3 regions of the Rhodococcus cercidiphylli genome follow, and region 3 is predicted to be linked to each of the others. Evidence: predicted binding sites of a transcription regulator. Region 3 holds the regulator's gene; each other region holds the start of a gene.
What was found. Region 3 encodes LexA, which represses DNA repair genes until DNA is damaged. Its sites were predicted from a motif close to CGAACANNTGTTCG; they were not measured.
Positions count from the first base shown of each region.

Region 1 (6,979 bases), 400 kb from region 3:
CGCTCGGCCACCAGGCAGGTGACTGCGGACGGCGAGACCGGGTCGCCCTTCTCGTCGACGACGAAGCACCGATCCGCGTCGCCGTCGAAGGCGAGTCCGATGTCGGCACCGGTCTCGACGACGAAACGCTGCAGATCCACCAGGTTCGCCGGATCGAGCGGATTGGCCTCGTGATTGGGAAAGCTGCCGTCGAGCTCGAAGAACAGCGGCTCGATCGTCACCGGCAACGGCCCGAACACCGCGGGCACCGTGTGACCGCCCATTCCGTTTCCGGCGTCGACGGCGATCTTCATGGATCCGATTCCCGACAGATCGACCAGGTCTCGGACGAACTGCGCGTATTCGTCGAGCACATCTCGCGATGTCGCTGTTCCGGACGGCCCGTCGAACTCCGGTACCCCGTCCACCAATTCGGCTTTGACCGTGGCCAGGCCGGTGTCCTGGCCCACCGGCTTGGCACCGGCGCGGCAGAGCTTGATCCCGTTGTACTTCGCCGGATTGTGACTGGCGGTGAACATCGCTCCCGGGCAATCGAGCATGCCGGAGGCGAAGTAGAGCTGGTCCGTCGACGCCAGCCCGATGTGCACCACGTCGAGGCCCTGAGCGGTGACGCCGTCGGCGAACGCCCGTGACAGTGCGGGCGAGGAATCACGCATGTCGTGGCCGATGACGACCGAGCGCGCGGCCCCTACCTCGTCGCGAACCAGTCGCGCGAACGATGCACCGACGTCACGCACGAACGCCTCGTCGATCTGTTCACCTACGACGCCACGGACGTCGTATGCCTTGATGACGGCGTTGACGGACTCTGCGGTTCGGGCCACGAAGATTCTCCTGGTGATCGTTCTTGACGACGCCGCACATCGGCGTCGGAAATCGAGCGTCGGTAGCGGTGCGATCCACACCGAGTATCGGCATACCGCAGCTGTCCGTTTCGGTCCTGCTCGTCGAACCTTGCCAGACGGCAGACGGACCGGCCAGTCGGACCGGCGCACACCACACTCGGTGTGCTCGGGCTGCTCAGGACGTGGGGTCGGGAAGAACTCGAAGGTGCCCGCGCCTGCCCGTTCGGACGGCCGGAGCGGATCGGCGTTCGGTGTCGGACGGCCGTGAGCTCGAGCGGTCGGAGCTCTCGCGGTCCTCGGACCGGACGCGATCGCCGCGGCCGGCCTCGCGGACGGCCTCGGCCAGAGCCGTCAGGTCGTCCTCGTCGGGGCTCGACGTAGAGTAGCCGCCTTCGTAACGCACCAGTTCCCAGCCCTTGGGAGCGGTGGTGGTCGACGCATGTACCTCGCACAGATCCCAGGAATGCGGTTCGTCGACTGTGGCCAGCGGCCCGACGACCGCGGTGGAATCGGAGTAGACGTATGTGAGCGTCGCAACGGCAGAACGGTTGCAACCAGGCCTGCAGCAGCCACGCAGTGATCTCACGAGTGCAGAGTATCCGGTGGGTGCAACCGACCGAACGACCGACACACCGGACGAGCGCGATAACCTCCCCCTATGCCTCGATTCTCATCCGCGCGCAGGATCACCTCTCGGTCCGTGGCCCGGCACGGACGCGGCGTCCGCGGACCGGTTCTGCCCGAGGACATCCCGGCCAGGCGCTCACGAGCGGAGAAGTTCGACCGGCTGGTGCTCGAAGCGTTCGCGCGGATCGATCATCGATGGCACGAGAAGCTCTCGAAGCTCGACATCGCCGTGGACGAGGTACCCAAGATCAGGGCGTTGGACCCGGAATCGGTGACGTGGCCACCCGAGGTGGTGGCGGAGGGTCCGGTACCGCTCTCGCGACTGGTACCAGCAGGCATCGACAAGCGCGGAGAGACGACACGCGCCAGGGTGGTGCTGTTCCGGCGGCCGCTCGAGCGGCGGGCGAAGCACCCGGAGGACTTGGAAGATCTGTTGTTCGAGGTTCTGGTGGAGCAAGTGGCCACGTACCTCGGCATCGACCCCGACGAGGTCGACCCGGCCGGGGTGTGAACGATCCGTGCGGTTCCGATCACCGAGACCGAACGAAACCGCTCAGCCGATTCCGCGCTTGAGCCTGCGACGCTCGCGCTCGGACAGCCCGCCCCAGATACCGAATCGCTCGTCGTTGGCGAGCGCGTACTCGAGGCACTCGTCCTTGACCTCACAGCCGAGGCAGATGCGCTTCGCCTCGCGGGTGGAGCCACCCTTCTCCGGGAAGAAGGCCTCGGGATCGGTCTGCGCACACAGAGCGCGCTCCTGCCACTGATCCTCGATCTCCTCGAACATCTCGTCGAAACCCGCGACGAGACTGAGGAACGGCTTGGCCGGGGGAACCGACTCGGCAACGAAGGGCATCGAGTCGACGTCGGAATCGGAATCGAGTTCTGTGTCGGAATCCGAGTCCAGTTCGGCGTCGACGACATCGACGTCGTTGTCGGACTCGTCCGTTCGGCCGACGTACGCAGAACCCGCGTCGATCGAGACGCTCGAATCTGCGCCGATGCCGGACTCGGTTTGCGGCGCGTCGTCGACAGCGCTGAGATGTGCAGTGGGTCCGCCCCGCTGATCACGTGTCACGTGCTGGTCATACATCGCTTCCGCCTCCTCACCTGTGGTAGCGCAGATACTTTCGGTCCTCGTGTTCTCGAATACCTTGCCCCGCGCCGGTATTCGATCGAGCTGGTCCAACGTGCCGATCCGACTCTCGACCTCTACTCGACGTCCAGTCAGGGACGAACAGGAAGGGAACGAGTGTTCGAAACCAGGTTCGCTGCAATCGAACTCGTGTTGCGAACACCGAATGACATACCTGTGATTAGACACGTCCAGGTGTGTCGCGGTCAAGCCGATCGCACAAATCCAATACCATCACATGCCCGAAATCGGCGCTCTCCCCGGATCGAAGCCCGTCCCGTGCGTGTCGCATCGGTTCTCCCGGTCACAAACGGTCCCCGCGGACGTCGGCCCACGGGTGGGCGCTCACCCCGCACCACCGCAACCCCATTAGGCTCGCGTGTTGTGAAAGTTACTGTTCTGGTCGGTGGCGTCGGTGGCGCTCGGTTTCTGCAGGGTCTGAAAACCTTGTTCGGCGACGAGCCCGAGCACGAGATCACCGCCGTGGTCAACGTCGGTGACGACGTGTGGATGCACGGTCTTCGCATCTGCCCGGATCTCGACACGTGCATGTACACCCTCGGCGGAGGAATCGACACCGAGCGAGGCTGGGGGCGCATCGCGGAGACCTGGAACGCTCGGGACGAGTTGGCGGCCTACGGTGCCGATCCCGACTGGTTCGGACTCGGCGACCGTGACATCGCCACACACCTGATCCGCAGTCGTATGCTGCGCACCGGCTTTCCGCTGTCCGCCGTCACCGAAGCGCTGTGCAACCGTTGGCAACCCGGAGTTCGGCTCCTGCCCGTCACCGACGACCGCTCCGAGACCCACGTCGTCGTCACCGATCCGGACGACCCGACCGGGGAGCAGCAGCGCGCAATTCACTTCCAGGAGTGGTGGGTTCGGTACCGCGCACAGATCCCGACCCACAGCTTCGCCAACATCGGAGCCGAACAGGCAACTCCGGCACCGGGAGTCGTCGAGGCGATCGCCGAGGCCGACGCCGTCGTCCTCGCTCCGTCCAACCCGGTGGTGAGCGTCGGTGCGATCCTCGCGGTGCCGGGTATCCGCGGGGCGCTTCGCACGACGGCCGCCAAGGTGGTCGGCCTCTCCCCCGTCGTCGACGGTAAGCCGTTGCGCGGCATGGCCGACGAGTGCCTGTCCGTCATCGGAGTGGAGACCACGGCGCAGGCGGTGGGCCGTCACTACGGAAGCCGAAGCGGTACCGGCATTCTCGACGCATGGCTGGTGCACACCACCGATACGGCGGTCGTCGACGGGGTGGACGTGCAGTCGGTTCCGTTGCTGATGACCGACCCCGAGACCACAGCGGTCATGGCCCGAACCGCTCTGCGCGCAGCCGGACTCGACCTGTGACCGACACTCGCGATACCGATTCGCTCCGGTCGGCACCCGAGGATCACGCTCCGGGCGGCTCGATCGAGATACTGCCGGTGACCGGCCTCCCCGAGTTCCGGCCGGGCGACGATCTGGCCGCGACCGTTGCGGACCGAGCGCCGTGGTTGCGTGACGGAGACATCCTGATCGTCACCAGCAAGATCATCTCGAAGGTCGAGGGCCGTCTGGTGCAGGCACCTCGCGATGCGGACGAGCGAGATGCCGCCCGCAGAGTCCTCGTGGAACGGGAAGCCGTGCGCATCGTCGCACGCAAGGGCCGAACCCTCATCACCGAGAACCGACTCGGCATCGTGCAGGCCGCGTCGGGAATCGACGGCTCCAACGTCGACGGAGGCGAACTGGCGCTGCTTCCCGAGAACCCCGACGCCAGTGCCGCCGCGCTCCGCACTGCGCTCGGCGCGCTACTGGGCGTGACGGTCGCCGTGGTCGTCACCGACACGATGGGACGGGCGTGGCGGATCGGCCAGACCGACGCCGCCATCGGTGCGGCGGGCCTGGGCGTCGTACATGCGTATGCCGGAGCCGAGGACGGTCAGGGAAACCAGCTCGTGGTCACCGAGGTCGCGATCGCCGACGAGCTCGCGGCCGCAGGCGATCTGGTGAAGGGGAAGCTCGGCGGAGTTCCGATCGCGGTCGTGCGCGGACTGACCCCCGTCGACGACGGTTCCACCGCGGCGACGCTTCTGCGCGGCGGCGAGGACGACCTGTTCTGGCTCGGTACCGCCGAGGCACTCGATCGCGGTCGACGCGAGGCGCTGCTGCGCCGACGCTCGGTGCGCTCGTTCACCGACGAACCGGTCGATCCCGACGCCGTTCGTGCGGCCGTTGCCGATGCCCTCACCGCCCCGGCCCCGCACCACACCCGTCCGGTTCGATTCGTCTGGGTCAGAACCCCTGCCGTCCGGCGTCGACTGCTCGAGACGATGCGAGAGCAATGGCGAGCCGACCTGGCCGGCGACGGGCTGAGCGAGGAGCGGATCGCTGCGAGACTGAGCCGCGGCGATATCTTGTTCGACGCCCCGGAAATCGTGATCCCGTTCTGCGTGCCCGACGGCGCGCACTCGTACCCCGACGAGAGGCGTCGAACCGCGGAGGACACGATGTTCACCGTGGCTGTCGGTGCGGCCGTGCAGGGGTTGCTCGTCGCCCTCGCGGTGCGTGAACTGGGCAGCTGCTGGATCGGTTCCACCATCTTCGCCGCCGATACCGTGCGCGCCGAACTCGGCCTGCGCGCGGATTGGAAAGCCATGGGAGCCATCGCAATCGGGCATCCCAGCGAATCACTGACCGTCCGGGATCCCGTGGTTCCCGGGTCGTCACTGGTGGAGCTCTGACGTGTCGGCGTCGACTCTGTGGCACTCGGCCGCAACGACACTCGACCGATGGGCACCGTCGGACTCGGGCGAGGAATCGCTGCGGCACACGATGCTGGCGTTTCTCGACAGCAACCCGGACGCCTGCCTGCGGGCCAACGAGGCCGGCCATTTCACCGCGTCCTCGTTGGTGCTCGACACCTCGGGTACCCATGTGCTGCTGACCCTGCATCCGAAGGTCGGTCGGTGGATTCAACTCGGCGGGCACTGCGAACCGTCGGACGAGACGGTTGTCGACGCAGCGCTACGGGAGGCCACCGAGGAATCCGGGATCGCCGATCTGACGGTCGACCCGATCATGCTCTCCGCGCACACGCATCCGATCACCTGCTCGCTCGGTAAGCCGACGCGGCACCTCGACCTGAGGTTCTTGGTCCGGGCCCCGGACGGAGCGCGAGCAGTCCGCAGCGAGGAATCGACGGATCTGCGCTGGTGGCCGGTCGATGCTCTGCCCGACGACGCCGAGCGCGAGACGATCGACCACCTCGTCTCGCTCGCCGCGCGTCGCCGGTAGGGACCGCCTGGGTCAGACGTCGGTGGAGAAGCGGACTCCACCGTCGGGCAACTTGACGCCGGGCCACACGCGCGCGCCGCGGAGCAACTCGCAGCGGGCTCCGATGTCGGCACCGTCGCCGATGACCGCGTCGCGCACCAGAGCGCGGGGTCCGATACGAGCACCGAAGCCGAGAATCGATCGCTCGACGACGGCACCCGCTTCGACGACGGCACCGTCGAACACGACGGCTCCGTCGAGGCGCGCTCCCGCTCCGATCTCCGCACCGCGTCCGACGACCGTTCCACCGATCAGCAGTGCGCCCGGTGCCACTCCCGCGCTCGGATGTACGAGCGATTCGCCGCGATCTCCGTGCAGCGCAGGCGACGGCGCAATGCCGCGAACCAGATCGGCCGAGCCCTTGACGAAGTCCTCGGGTGTTCCCATGTCGCGCCAGTACGCACTGTCGACGTGTCCGTAGACCTTCTTGCCCTCGGCGAGCAAGGCCGGGAACACTTCTCGCTCCACCGACACCGGACGGCCGGCCGGAATGGATTCGATGATCTCGCGCTTGAACACGTAGCAACCGGCGTTGATCTGATCGGTCGGCGGATCCTGCGTCTTTTCGAGAAACGCTGTCACTCGGCCGGATTCGTCGGTCGGCACGCAGCCGAACGCGCGCGGGTCGCCGACACGAACCAGGTGCAACGTGACATCGGCATCGGTGTTCCGGTGCGTGTCGAGGACCGCGGTCAGATCGGTGCCGCCCAGGACGTCGCCGTTGAAGACCATGACGTTGTCCGCGCGCAGGCGCGGAAGTACGTTCCTGATGCCGCCACCGGTTCCGAGCGGTTCGGTCTCGAAGACGTACTCGAGGTCGATGCCCATCGAGGATCCGTCCCCGAAATGCTGCTCGAAGACTTCGGCTTTGAACGACGTTCCGAGGACGACGTGCTCGATACCCGCGGCCTTGATGCGCGCCAGCAGGTGCGTGAGGAACGGCAGCCCTGCGGTGGGGAGCATCGGCTTGGGTGCCGAGAGTGTCAGCGGCCGGAGCCGAGTTCCCTTGCCGCCGACCAGGATGACTGCGTCGGTACGTGCGGCG
Region 1 covers NZ_JAWLKE010000001.1:75,127-82,105, reverse strand. The annotation lists gene R3P95_RS00405 (phosphomannomutase/phosphoglucomutase) at 1-824, opposite strand, end outside; gene R3P95_RS00400 (DUF3499 domain-containing protein) at 1,021-1,431, opposite strand; gene R3P95_RS00395 (metallopeptidase family protein) at 1,504-1,983, shown strand; gene R3P95_RS00390 (WhiB family transcriptional regulator) at 2,026-2,259, opposite strand; gene cofD (2-phospho-L-lactate transferase) at 2,992-3,966, shown strand; gene R3P95_RS00380 (coenzyme F420-0:L-glutamate ligase) at 3,963-5,342, shown strand; gene R3P95_RS00375 (NUDIX hydrolase) at 5,344-5,895, shown strand; gene R3P95_RS00370 (mannose-1-phosphate guanylyltransferase) at 5,908-6,979, opposite strand, start outside.
Region 1: the regulator LexA is predicted to act here: its motif matches at 2,718-2,731, upstream of cofD (2-phospho-L-lactate transferase).

Region 2 (6,979 bases), on a different contig from region 3:
GTGCGGGCGGTGGCAGCGGCGTTCCTCATGCTGCTGTTCCTGGTTACCGGGTGTGCAACGCCGTCGGATACCGTTCCCTTGCAGACTGATTCGACGTCCTCGGTTTCTTCTGCTCCTGCAGCCGTCGCCCCGACAGACGAGGGTGTTTCCGAATCGTCGGTTGCCGGGTCACCGCCTGCGCGCCTCGAGATCGGTGCGATCGGTGTCGACTCCGATGTGATGGGTCTGGGTCTGCGTCCGGACGGCACGATGGAAGTTCCACCGGTCGGTTTCCCGGCCGGTTGGTACACCGGGTCGCCGGTTCCGGGGCAACTGGGACCGTCGATCGTTGCGGGGCATGTGGATTGGGACGGCAGCCCCGGCGTTTTCTACCGGCTCCGCGATCTCCGACAGGGTGACGATGTCACCGTCGTCAGCCAGGACGGAAACACTGTCCGGTTCGTCGTCAGCGCGGTGGAGCAGTATCCGAAGGATGCCTTCCCCACCGACAAGGTCTACGGAGACATCGATCACCCAGGCTTGCGTTTGATCACCTGTGGCGGCCAATTCGATTCGGACATATCGAGTTACGACGACAACATCGTCGTGTACGCAGATCGCGTCTGAACGAGCTCTTTCGCTCACAGCAAGTTCGCAGGCTGCTCCCAGCCGGGCCGACGGTCCATCGCACACTCTCGTAGTCGACAACTTCGACGAACAGGATGTGCGATGACTGCCCAACTCGACCGACCGGCCGCGATGCCTCCGTCGCACGCCCGCCAGCCGTCCTGGCAGAACACGTGGTGGTATCGCCGCCGGCACCTGCTCGGTCTGCTGATTCTGCTCGCGGCCACGGCAACGCTGTACCTGTGGAATTTGACGGCAAGTGGATACGCGAACACGTTCTACGCCGCCGCGGTGCAGGCCGGTACCAAGGACTGGACGGCGTGGTTCTTCGGATCCCTCGACTCCGAGAACTTCATCACCGTGGACAAGCCGCCGGCCTCGCTGTGGGTCATGGGTCTGTCGGCTCGACTGTTCGGGTTCTCGAGCTTCGGTCTGCTTCTGCCGCAGGCATTGATGGGTGTCGCCTCGGTCGCGACGGTGTATGCCGCGGTCAAGCGTGTCGCGAACCCCATGGCCGGTTTGCTCGCCGGCTTTACCCTGGCATCGGTGCCGGCGGCGGCATTGATGTTCAACTTCGACAATCCCGACGCGCTGCTGGTGCTTCTCATGACACTCGGCGGCTACTTCGTCGTGCGATCTCTGCAGACAGCGGCCGGAAGGCGGGCCGCGATGTGGCTCGCTTTTGCCGGCGTGGCGCTGGGGTTCGCGTTCCTCACGAAGATGCTGCAGGGGCTGCTGGTGTTGCCGGCGTTCGGTCTCACGTATCTCGTTGCAGGACAGGCTCAGTTGCGGGCCAGATTGCTGCATCTGGTCGGGGCCTCGGCCGCTCTCGTGGTCGCCGCCGGGTGGTTGGTGACGGTCCAGCTCTGGCCGGAAAGTGCCCGACCGTACATCGGTGGGTCCACCGACAACACCGTGATGGATCTGGTGCTCGGGTACAACGGGCTCGGCCGCATCTTCGGCAACAGCGGCGGAGGTGGCATGGAGGCTCCGGCCGGGATGAGCGCTGGGGCAGCCGGGTCCAGCTTCGGCGGCTCGACCGGTCTGGATCGGCTGTTCGGCAGTGAGATGGGCATCCAGATCTCCTGGCTGATCCCGACGGCCCTGGTGGCGCTGGTCTTCGGGCTGATCGCTCGTGGCCGAGCACCGCGAACCGACCTCCTGCGTGCGTCCCTGATTCTGTGGGGCGGGTGGTTCCTGGTGACGGCGTTGATCTTCAGCTACATGTCCGGAACCATCCACCCGTACTACACCGTCGCGCTCGCCCCGGCTTTGGCCGGGATGATCGGAACCGGTGGTTACGCACTGTGGCTCAGACGTGAATCGATCTGGGGCAGAGCCGGTATGGCATCGATGATGATCGCAGCCGGGGTCTGGAGTTGGGTACTGTTGCATCGCAACGCGGACTGGCTACCGGCATTGAAGTGGATCCTGTTGGTGGGAACCATCGTTGCGGCCGTGATGATCCTGGCGGCCGGGCGATACCGAAGGCTCACTGCGGCTGCGCTGATTCTCGGAGCCGTGGCAGGTCTGGGCGGCGGCGCGTCGTATGCCATCGCTACGACGACCAATGCGCACAGTGGTTCCGTCCCCACCGCAGGTCCGACCGGTGCAGTCAGCGACGGCGGTCCCGGCGGAATGCCAGGCGGTGGAATGCCGAGCGGTGGAATGCCCAGTGGCGGAATGCCGATCGATGCGATGCCAAGCGATGCTATGCCGAGCGGTGATGCGGGCCTGCCTGCTGATGCTGCCGATCTTCCGGCCGGTTTTGCCGGCGGCAACGTGGGCGGCGGGATGGCCATGGGCGGCATGGGCGGTGAGTCCAACGAGGAGTTGGCTGCGCTGCTCGAGTCGACGACCACGAAATGGTCTGCTGCAGTAAATGGTTCGATGTCGGCTGCGGGTTACGAGTTGGCGTCCGACACGGCGGTGATGGCCATCGGCGGGTGGAGCGGAGATCCTGCGCCGTCGCTCGACGAGTTCATCCAGTACGTGGCCGATCATGAAGTGACGTACTACGTCTCGGGCGGTATGGGCGGGGGCATGGCGCGCGGAGGTTTGGGCGGCGACTCTGAGAGTACGTCCTCACAGATCCAGGAATGGGTCGAGGCGAACTTCACCGCCACCACGGTCGGCAGCGCGACGGTGTACGACCTCAGCACCTACACAGGCTGACACCGACCGAACGGAGCGACAGCCAGAAGGCACAGCTGTTCCACCGCGGACACTTCGACTGCGGTGGAACTTCTGTGTACTGAACCGAGATTCATCAGAAAGGCGGAGGATCATCGTCCGATGCTGAGGTAGGTACCGGCGCGGGCAGCGGCTGGATGATCTCCAGGCTCGACGTATCCGACTGTATCGCTTGACCTTTGGGCCTGCGATAGACGGCGGGCAGGTGGCTCAGGTCTGCGAGTTGCGTGGTGCCGGGAACCGTAACCGCTGAAGTGCCGGCATTCGAGACCCAGAACTCGACGCCATCGGCGAGCATCACCGGAGTCCACAGACCCATGGTCTTGAGGCTGTGGTGGTAGCGGCACAGGCAGTGCAGGTTGGTGTCGATGGTCCAGCCTCCCGACGAGGGATCGCGATGGAAGTACGGGACGATGTGGTCGATTTCGCACTGTTCGGCCGGGACGTCGCAACCCGGATGTCGGCAGGTGCGATCGCGGTACCGAATACGTTCCGCCAGTGCGACAGTCGGGCGATAGATGAGGGTTCCGGGTGGTGGCAGCTCGAGACCGCCGTGACCGTCCGGGTACAGCGCGATCCCGAGAGCTGGATCCGATGCGATCGCTGCTTCGAGTTCGGCAACGAAAGTGTAAGTACCGCGATACGGAGTGGCGACACAGCTGTTCCGTGGTGGTTGTGCGGACTTCGGCGCCCGCGGGTGCCGAGGAGCAATACCGCCGACACGGCGACGACCACGCCCCAGCGGATGAAACACCAGATGTGAGGTGCTGCCCTTGGACCTGCTGTTACTCGATTTGCCTACCTTGGATCCTCTGGGCTTCTTCTGGCCATTTTTCGATCTGCTGTTGTTCGTGCTGCCGGTGCCGGTGCCGCTGTCGGCTCTGCTCTCGGCACCTTTGTCACCAGTGCCTGCGCCTGCGCCGGTATCGGTATCGGTATCGAGGTCGATGAGTGACTCCAGGTCTTCGCCGTAACCGAGATTCTCCGCCAGATCGCGGGCTTCGGTGAGCAGGATCTGCCAGTGTGCGTTGTCGGCGAGTTCACGGGCGTACTCGGCATCGATGGGACCGTGGCCGGCAAGGTGGGCAGGATTGGACAGCAGACCGGCGAGCGTGGCGAGGTCCACCGTGATCACCGTCAGCGGTGCCCGTCGATCAGGACGCACAGAATCGGCCGTACAAGGATTGTCGTCATCGGGTTCGCACTTGCAGACCACCGACGACTCCTGCTGCAGTAGAGCAACATACGCTGCTGCACGCTTCTGCCCCTTGTTCCGCGGATCTCGACGGCAGACGGTAGCGGCCATCTCGTTGATCAACTGCCAGGCAGCTGCGGCGTCGGCGGCGGTGAGGTCGGCCTTCAGCGTCGACAGCACGTCTTTGTCGGTGTACGTGACGTTCGTGTGCCGTTCCAAGTCCTTACGCAGAGCGGCGGCCTGCTCGGGCGCGATGCGATACATGATCGACCAGATTTCCGTCGCCAGGGGACCAGGTGACAGGCGTCGGGCAGCGTGCAGAACCTCGCCTTGGACGGCCGTCGCCGCGTCCTTCGTCAGGTTGTGGGTACAGCGGTATATTGCGCGGACGCGGGCAAGGTCGAGTTCGCCGGCCTCGAACGCGGCCGCGACGGTAGGAAGCCGTAGCCGAAGGTCCATTCCTACCTCGGCGTACGTGTTCGCAACAGTCTTCGAGCAACCGAGAACGCGTGCAACTTCGGATGCCGCATAGTTGCCCGCGTCCTGAATGACATCACCGACAAGCACGTTCTGATGGATGCACGAGTCCCAGATAGCTGCGGCCAGAGCGACCTTGCGAGCGCACGCCTGATTCTCCAGAATCGCAACGTCGCGAATTTCGCCCAGCACTGTGCTGTCGATATACGGCTTCGGTTGCGGCCCGAGATAGGCCGCGAACCGACTGCGCGTCGAACTGGATGTGATCACTGTGTAGTCGCCCCCCGGCACGTGTTCCGACTAGAAGTAGAACGTACGTTCGATGGTACGGCGCAGTACGAAGTTCGTCAACCCCAATTCTGTTGTGCCGAGGAAGGATTGATCGAAACGGCCTATACACCCAGCCGCCGACAATTTTATTCGACTCCGACGCCGCGTAAGGCTCCAGGATGATCACGAGCCAGAACTACCCCGCCTTCGAGGTGAGCCCGGTATCGATTCCCGGAACTGATGCCGTCGCACCCGAGCTCCTGTGCGGCCTGTAGGGCATGCCGATGTTCGTCACCGTCCCCCCGCGAATCTCGCTGAATCGACCGAAATTCCGAACCCGAGCTCTCGGTTTCTTCGACCTCTTCGCGCTGGCCAGTGGCATCGATCCCCACCCAACTCACTCCGGAACGAGTATGAATCGCTCCAACACCACTCGAGTGTCGTCGTCGACGGTGAAATCGGGATCACCCAGTTCCGCGCGAACCTCGGTGGAGTGCCAGAATCTTTCGTGCCCGGCTCGCCAGTGTGCCACGTCGATGTATCCCTCACCCTCGTCGAGGGCATGTTGGAGCGAAACATTCTTCAGCGCAACGATATCGACACCCGTGGTTTCGATGACTCCCACCACGACTCCGGCCGAATCCACCACCGCGCCGCGTTCACCGACCCTCGGAAGCTCCTCTTCGGTGTACTGAATCAACAGGCTCGCTGTGCTGGTCTTCTCACCGGACAGCACAGCCGCAACATGTCTGTCCCGCAGCGGTCCTGGGTACGCGAATTCGACAATCGGTAGATCGGTCACTCGCACATCATATTTCGAGGTCGACCCACACCAGCCGGTGGTCCGACGGGTGCTCGGTGCCCGAGGGTCAGTGGACGGCGGAGTCGATCACCGTCAGATCGTCCGACGGCAGCACGTAGTCGACGCGCAGGTCGCCGGGCGTAGGGTCGGCGAAATCGGCTGTGTCCGTGCCATGTTCGGCCGACATGGGTGCCGGATCCTGCACCCGCGGAAGGTCGAGAACCTGCGCGATGGCACCGGCCACCGAATCTCCGTCGACCGGATCGCTGTTCTGATCGCCCAGCATGACGAACGATGCGCCGTCCTCCAGCCCGCCGCGCACACCGTTGTCGTCGTACAGGTAGTCCGCACCCGAGATGTAATCGGCACTGAGCCTTATCTCGTCGTGGTTGCGCTTGCCGTTGCGGTCTTCGGGCCCGTCGAAGGACGGGGGAGTGGGGTGGGACGCCAACACATGTAGCGTCTTCCCGTTCACGTCGATCGGCACGTCCCAATGGGCCTTGCTGGACAGTCGAAGCGCGTGGGACACCTCTCCGTAGTAGTCGCGCGGTAGCAGCGAATCCGGCATGTCCTTCCACAGGAAGTTCTGGAACGTACGTACCGAATCGGTCGCGATCGGAAACTTCGAGTACACGACCATCCCGTACTGACCGGGAAACTGCCCGAATCCCCAGGCATCGCCCGGGCCGCCCAGCTTGCCGTCTTGGTCCAGGTCGAGGCCCGAGTCGACGCCCGTGTTGACCGGCGCAGTGAAGAAATACGGGTACTGCCCCTCGAGATAGTTGTCGTTGAACAATGTCACCGCGTCCTGGCCCGAGTAATCGAACTCGTTGACCAGCAACACATCCGGTGAGTTCGCTGCGATCACATCGGCGACCGCGCGGGCCTGGACGTCCTCTCCACTCAGGTCCGTCACCAGCTGCCCGGCCACCGGCCGATTGAGGCTGGCATTGAACGTCGCCACCCGAATGCTCGACGGTTCGTCGGGGGCCGGGTCTGTGGCGGTTGGATTCACAGAGGAACAACCGGCGGCCATGACGGCGAGGGTAACGGTGACGGCCACGAGTCTCGACATTCTCACGCTCGTCACCGTAGGGATGGCAAGCGAACGCGAGGTTACAAATTAACAAGCAGGCGTGCTTGCTTTTTTCAGGACCTCCTGTGAAGCTGGGCTCATGGCAGACCTCGACTCTCTCGTCGACGACCTACGCGCCGAGGGCAACGACCTCGATGCACTCGTGACCGAGCTGACCCCGGAGCAGTGGGCGGCACCGACACCGGCCGCGGGGTGGACCGTCGCGCACCAGATAGCGCACCTCTCCTGGACCGATCACGTCGCGGAGCGGACCACGTCCGGAGCATCCGGCGATGTCGAGGCCAAGGAGGAGTTCGCTCTCACGCTGAAGAAGGCATGGGAGAACCCCACCGGCTTCGTC
Region 2 covers NZ_JAWLKE010000004.1:324,330-331,308, forward strand. The annotation lists gene R3P95_RS12070 (class F sortase) at 10-606, shown strand; gene R3P95_RS12075 (ArnT family glycosyltransferase) at 709-2,781, shown strand; gene R3P95_RS12080 (HNH endonuclease signature motif containing protein) at 2,876-4,741, opposite strand; gene R3P95_RS12085 (ASCH domain-containing protein) at 5,139-5,543, opposite strand; gene R3P95_RS12090 (endonuclease/exonuclease/phosphatase family protein) at 5,611-6,618, opposite strand; gene R3P95_RS12095 (TIGR03084 family metal-binding protein) at 6,719-6,979, shown strand, end outside.
Region 2: the regulator LexA is predicted to act here: its motif matches at 4,780-4,793, upstream of R3P95_RS12080 (HNH endonuclease signature motif containing protein).

Region 3 (6,979 bases):
TCAGGGACGGAATCGGACTGCTCGAGGAACTCGGGGCGCTGAAGCCGGCCACCAAGGACGGCACTGCAGAGCTGACCCCGATCGGCCGGGAACTCTCGGCACTGCCGGTCGATCCTCGGATGGCTCGGATGCTCGTCGAGGCCAACGGCAACGGCTCTCTTCGCGACGCGTTGGTGGTCGTGGCGGCCCTGTCGATTCAGGACGTTCGCGAGCGGCCCGCCGAGCATCAGCAGGCAGCGGACGAGAAGCATGCACGCTTCGCAGTCGAGAACTCCGACTTCCTGGCGTACGTGAAACTGTGGACATATCTGCGCGAGCAGCGAAACGAATTGTCCTCCAACCAGTTCCGACGCATGTGCCGAACAGAGTTCCTGCACTACCTACGTATTCGTGAGTGGCAGGATCTGCACGGCCAACTGCGTCAGATCACCCGCGGGCTCGGGTGGACGGTGCCCGACGCCGATTCCACCGAGACCGCCCTGCATCAGTCGCTGCTGTCCGGACTGCTCTCGCACGTCGGGCTCAGGGAGGGGGACAAACGCGAGTTCCTCGGCGCGCGCGGAGCTCACTTCGCGATCTTCCCGGGTTCGGGTCTGTTCAAGAAGCCCCCGCGGTGGGTCATGGCCGCCGAACTGGTCGAGACCGGACGCCTGTGGGGCCGCATGGCCGCCCGCATCGAACCGGAATGGGCCGAGCGACTCGCACCGCACCTGGTCAAGCGGACGTACTCGGAACCGCATTGGTCGATCAAGCGTGAATCCGCGATGGCCTACGAGCGGGTGACGCTGTACGGCATTCCGTTGGTGACGCAACGTCCGGTGAACTATCACCGTATCGACCCCGAGGCGTCCCGAGAGCTGTTCATCAGACATGCGCTGGTAGAGGGCGAATGGAAGACCCAGCACGCGTTCTTCCACAAGAACAGGGCGCTGCTCGACGACGTGGGTGAACTCGAACATCGCGCCCGACGGCGCGACATCGTCGTCGACGACGACGCTCTGTTCGACTTCTACGACGCCCGTATCGCCCCGGAGGCGGTCTCGGCACGACACTTCGACACCTGGTGGAAGAAGGCCCGCAGGCAGGATCCGGCCCTGCTCGACTTCACCACCGACACGGTCGTCAACTCCGACGCGGCCTCGGTACTGACCGGCGCGTATCCCGACGCATGGCGACAGGGCGAGATCCAGTTTCCGCTGACCTACCAGTTCGAGCCGGGCACGGCGGCCGACGGAGTCACCGCACGAATTCCGATCGCTCTGCTCGCTCAGGTACAGCCGGTGGGCTTCGACTGGCTGGTCCCTGGGATGCGCGGCGAGTTGGTGGCCGCACTGATCAAGACGCTTCCGAAAGCGTTGCGCCGCAATGTCGTGCCGGCCCCCGACTTCGCAGCCGCGGCATTGGCGGTCATGCGGCCCCGCGCCGAAACGTTGGTGACGGCATTGGCCCGTGAGCTCTCGCGGGCGGCCCAGTGCCACATCACGGCGAAGGACTTCGATGTTGCGGCACTCCCCGAGCACCTGAGAATGACGTTCGCGGCCGTCGACCCGTCCGGAAAGGTGTTGGGCAGCAACAAGGATCTGACCGCTCTGCGTACCGGTTTGTCCGGTGAGGTCGGCCGCCAGGTGGCCAGCGCGGTGGGCGACGCCGAGCGTGCGCCCTCGCTGGCGTGGACCTCGAGCACGCTGGGACGGTTGGAGTCGACCGTCACCCGAGATGTGGGAGGCCAGAAGGTCACCGGCTATCCGGCTTTGGTGCCGGAAGGACCGGGCGTGGCGGTTCGAGTCCTGAGCACCCCTGCTCAGCAGCGGGCAGCGATGCGTTCCGGAACCAGGGCTCTGCTGCTGTCGACTGCGCCGAAGGGCACCAAAGCACTGTTGGCCGGATTACCGACGGCGGAACGGCTTGCCCTCGGCCAGAATCCGTACGGCGGAGTCGATGCACTGCTCGAGGAATGCCGGGTTCTCGCGGTCGAGGAAGCAATGGACGCGCACGGTGGACCGGTACGAGATCCCGAGGCTTTCGACAAGCTCAGGGCGCTCGTGCACGCGGAGGTCCCGCAGCGTACCGCCGCGGTCCTCGCCCTGGTTCGTCCTGTGCTGACCGCTGCCCTGGCTTTGTCGGCGCAACTGCAATCAGCCTCGGGTGAGCCGGCAGACGATGTTCGGGAGCAGCTCGACGGCTTGATCTTTCGCGGATTCGTCACCGAGTTCGGTTCTCGCAGATTGGCGGACCTGCCGCGCTATCTCGCGGCGGCGACGAAGCGGTTGGCCACTCTGCCGAGCAGCGCAGGCCGTGACGCGGCGGCGATGGATGTACTCGATCGGGTGTACGCGTCGTACGGACGACTGCTGGATTCGCTTCCGGAGAGCAGAAAGAACAGTTCCGGGGTGCAGGAGTTGTTCTGGATGATCGAGGAGCTGCGCGTGGGACTGTTCGCCCAAGGGATTCGTACGGCGTATCCGGTCTCCGAGAAGCGTATCGAGAAGGCGATCTCGGACCAGAGCCGCTGACGGGCGGAACTGTCAGTCGATGTCGGCGGACTCGCGGTGCTTACGCAGTTCGTGGATTTCCTTCTCGAAGTCCTCGGCCGAACTGAACGAGCGGTACACGGAAGCGAAGCGCAGGTACGCCACTTCGTCCAGATCACGGAGCGGACCGAGAATGGCCAATCCCACCTCGTTGCTGGGGATCTCCGCTGATCCCGCTGCACGGATTGCGTCCTCGACCTGCTGTGCCAGCAGGTTGAGCGCATCGTTGTCGACATCTCTGCCCTGGCACGCGCGTCGAACTCCCTTGACGACCTTCTCGCGGCTGAACGGCTCGGTCACGCCGCTGCGCTTCACGACTGCAAGCACTGCTGCCTCGACGGTCGTGAAACGACGACCGCACTCCGGGCAGGAGCGACGCCGCCGGATTGCCTGTCCCTCGTCCATCTCACGCGAGTCGACCACGCGTGAGTCGGGATGCCTGCAGAACGGGCAATGCATGAGGGACCCTCCGTCGTAGCCGATGCTCCGACGACGAGCACGCACATCGGGGCAGTCCACCGAGGATACTCAGCCTTCTCGAACCCGACGGGGGCGGTGGTCATCTGCCGGTCGTGTACTCGACGAGAGCTCCGTCGTGCACTTCGACCACACCGGCCGGCTGCACACCTGCATCGGGTGCGACGGCTCGCAGGTTCGCGATGCCGATCAGACCACCGGCCACGACGACCACTGCGAGCATCCACAACACCAGCGATCGCAGTCGAACCGGCTGGCTCGCGAAGTGCGCGGAGGTCGCGTCGAACTCGCGATCGGCCTCCTCACGATCGGTGACGTCGGTCCACGACGGGTCGAGGACCGGAACGCACGGTGCGCTCTGCGTACGGGGCACCGTGGTGACACCGTGCATCCCGAGGGGACTCCGCAGAACGGGACGGGCCCGGCGACGACGCTCGACGACGGTCGACCGGGCACGGACACCGGCGGCGGTGGGGCGATCGGTGATGATGGTCATCGGAACCTCGACTTCGCTCGTTGGATCGATTGTTCGATCAGGCGTTCGATGGACGCTTGTTCGAAGTTCTATCACGAGCCTCCGACAAAGTCTGCAGAAAACGCGACACGAGTCGAACAGATGTTTGATTCAACAGCTGATACACGCTAGATTCGTGTCAGAAACCACACGCCACACGAGTCGACACCATCAACTCCAGTCCGCGCAGACCTACCCCGCAGACCGGATCCCAGGACACCAGCAGGAGGCCGACAGCATGAAGGACGAGACCTCGACGAGGTCGACCACGCGTTCCACGACGACGGGTTCCAGGACGACCGGAGCCAAGGCCACCGCCACCAAGGCCGCAGCAGGAAAGTCGGCTGCGGAACCCACGTCAAAGGCCATGGAGGTCGGCACCGACATCAGTGCGGGTCTGACCGAGCGGCAGCGGAAGGTACTCGAGGTCATTCGCGCGTCGGTCACCGAGCGCGGCTACCCGCCCAGCATCCGCGAGATCGGCGATGCGGTCGGTCTGACATCGACCTCTTCCGTTGCTCACCAGCTGCGCACCCTCGAGCGCAAGGGCTTCCTCCGGCGCGACGCCAACCGTCCCCGTGCCGTCGACGTCCGGGGTCTCGACGAGGTGCAGGCCGACCAGGCTGCCGCCGCGGTCGACGGTTCGCCCGCGTCCGAGGAACAGGATCGGTTGCCGACCCCGACGTTCGTGCCGGTGCTGGGCCGGATCGCCGCCGGCGGTCCGATCCTGGCCGAAGAGGCCGTCGAGGACGTGTTCCCGCTCCCCCGCGAGCTGGTCGGTCAGGGCTCTCTGTTTCTGCTGAAAGTGGTCGGCGAGTCGATGATCGACGCGGCCATCTGCGACGGCGACTGGGTGGTGGTTCGTCAGCAGTCCGTGGCCGACAACGGTGACATCGTCGCTGCGATGATCGACGGGGAGGCCACCGTCAAGACGTTCAAGCGGTCCAAGGGCGAGGTGTGGCTGCTGCCGCACAATCCGCTGTTCGAGCCCATTCCGGGCAACAACGCCGCGATCCTCGGCAAGGTCGTGACCGTGATGCGCAAGCTGTAGAGATCGTCACGGCAGTGACATGCGAAGGGCCGCAGCACATGTGCTGCGGCCCTTCGCGTTCTTCGGATCAGCGGATCACAGATTCAATCCGCGGCCGATGATCTCCTTCATGATCTCGGTGGTGCCGCCGTAGATGGTCTGCACACGGGAGTCCATGTACGCCTTGGCGATCGGGTATTCCTTCATGTAGCCGTAGCCACCGTGCAACTGCAGGCACCGGTCGATCAGTTTGACCTGGTTCTCGGTGGTCCACCATTTCGCCATGGCAGCTTCTTGGACGGTCAGCTTGTCTTCGTTGAGCAGTTCGATGAACTTGTCCACCATGATGCGGGTGGCGGTGGTCTCGGTGGCCAACTCCGCCAACACGAATCGGGTGTTCTGGAACTTGCCGATCGACTTTCCGAAGGCCTTACGGTCGCGGCAGTACTGGATCGTCATCTCGAGCGCGGATTCCATCGCGGCGGCCGCGACGACGGCGATCGACAGGCGTTCCTGGGGCAGATTCTGCATGAGGTAGATGAAGCCCATGCCTTCCTCGCCCAGCAGGTTGGCGGCGGGCACGCGCACGTCGGTGAAGCTGAGTTCGGCGGTGTCCTGAGCCTTCATGCCGATCTTGTCGAGGTTGCGGCCGCGCTCGAATCCGGGCATGTCGCGTTCGACGACCAGCAGGCTGAAGCCCTGTGCGCCCTTCTCGGGGTCGGTGCAGGCCACGACGATGATCAGGTCGGCGTTGATTCCGTTGGTGATGAACGTCTTCGAGCCGTTGAGCACCCAGTCGTCGCCGTCACGGACAGCCTTGGTCTTGATGCCCTGCAGGTCGCTTCCGGTGCCGGGCTCGGTCATCGCGATCGCGGTGATCAGTTCGCCGGAGCAGAATCCGGGGAGCCAGCGCTGCTTCTGCTCGTCGTTGGCAAGGTCGATGAAATACGGCGCGACGACGTCGTTGTGCAGGGTGAAGCCGATACCGCTGTATCCGCCGCGGGTGGTTTCCTCGGTGACGATGGCGTTGTAGCGGAAGTCCTTGACTCCGCCGCCACCGAATTCCTCGGGCGCTGCCGTTCCGAGGAAGCCCTGCTTACCGGCCTCGACCCAGACGTCGCGGTCGACGATGTTCTGCTCTTCCCACTTCGCATGGTTCGGCGCTACGTGCTGATCGAGAAATTTCCGGTACGACTCCCGGAACAACTCGTGCTCGGGCTCGAAAAGTGTGCGTTCCACGCAGATCTCCTTGTTCGGTGCATACCGACATCGACCTGTGAACGGTGTCATTCGCGGTCGTCGGTACGACTGACATCACGCTCCAACAGTACGTTCGGGACGTCACGGAGGTCGATGACCAAAACGCGCGCGATTCGTGACCGACCCCGCTACCGTGCGCGTTTGCCCGCCCTTCTCGCGAGCGCCGAGACGATCGGGTACCCGAGAAGGATGCCGACGGAACCCCACGCGATACCGCCGAGCTCGACCGATCCGACGGACAGCGTCAGGTCACCGATTCCGGCGACGAGCGCTGCAGCGACGACCATGAGATTGACCGGATCGGTGAAGTCGACCTTGGCGTCGGTCCAGATGCGTACGCCCAGCAGCCCGATGAGGCCGTACAGAACCAGGGTTGCGCCGCCGATGACCCCGTCGGGCACGGTGAAGATCAGTGCACCGAACTTGGGCGAGAACGCGAGCACCGTCGCGGTGATCGATGCGACCCAGTACGCGGCGGTCGAGTAGACACGAGTGGCCGCCATGACGCCGATGTTCTCCGCGTAGGTGGTGGTTCCCGAACCGCCGCCCGCTCCGGCCAGCGTGGTCGCCAGCCCGTCGGCGATCAAGGCGTCGCCGGCCACATCGTCGAGGTTCTTGCCGGTCATCGCGGCGACGGCTTTGACGTGCCCCACGTTCTCGGCGACCAGGACGATCACCACCGGCAGCGCCACGAGGATCACCGACAGCTCGAACGACGGTCCACGAAACTCGGGCAGACCGATCCAGCTCGCAGCGCTCAATGCGTCGAGCCGCGGTTGCGCGATCCCTCCGGTGACTGCGGCGAACACCCAACCCACGACGACGCCGAGCAGGATTCCCAGTCGCCCGATCAGGCCAGGTCCTACCGCTGTCGCCAACAGAATCGCGACCAGGGTGATGGCTGCGATCAGCGGCTGTGCCTCGAACGACGTGGTGGCGGCCGGTGCCAGGTTCAGCCCGATGAGTACCACGACGGCACCGGTCACGACGGGCGGCATCGCCGCGTCGAGTACCCGCTGCCCTGCGAACTTCACCACGAAGCCCACCGCTGCCAGTACGACGCCCACACACAGCACGGCTCCGAGCTGGGCGGCAGGTCCGTCGGCTTGGGTGGCACCGAGCGGGGCCAGAAACGCGAAGGAGGAACCCAGGTAGCTGGGCACCCGG
Region 3 covers NZ_JAWLKE010000001.1:478,532-485,510, reverse strand. The annotation lists gene hrpA (ATP-dependent RNA helicase HrpA) at 1-2,513, shown strand, start outside; gene nrdR (transcriptional regulator NrdR) at 2,526-2,990, opposite strand; gene R3P95_RS02325 (hypothetical protein) at 3,091-3,504, opposite strand; gene lexA (transcriptional repressor LexA) at 3,890-4,573, shown strand; gene R3P95_RS02315 (acyl-CoA dehydrogenase family protein) at 4,649-5,791, opposite strand; gene R3P95_RS02310 (uracil-xanthine permease family protein) at 5,941-6,979, opposite strand, start outside.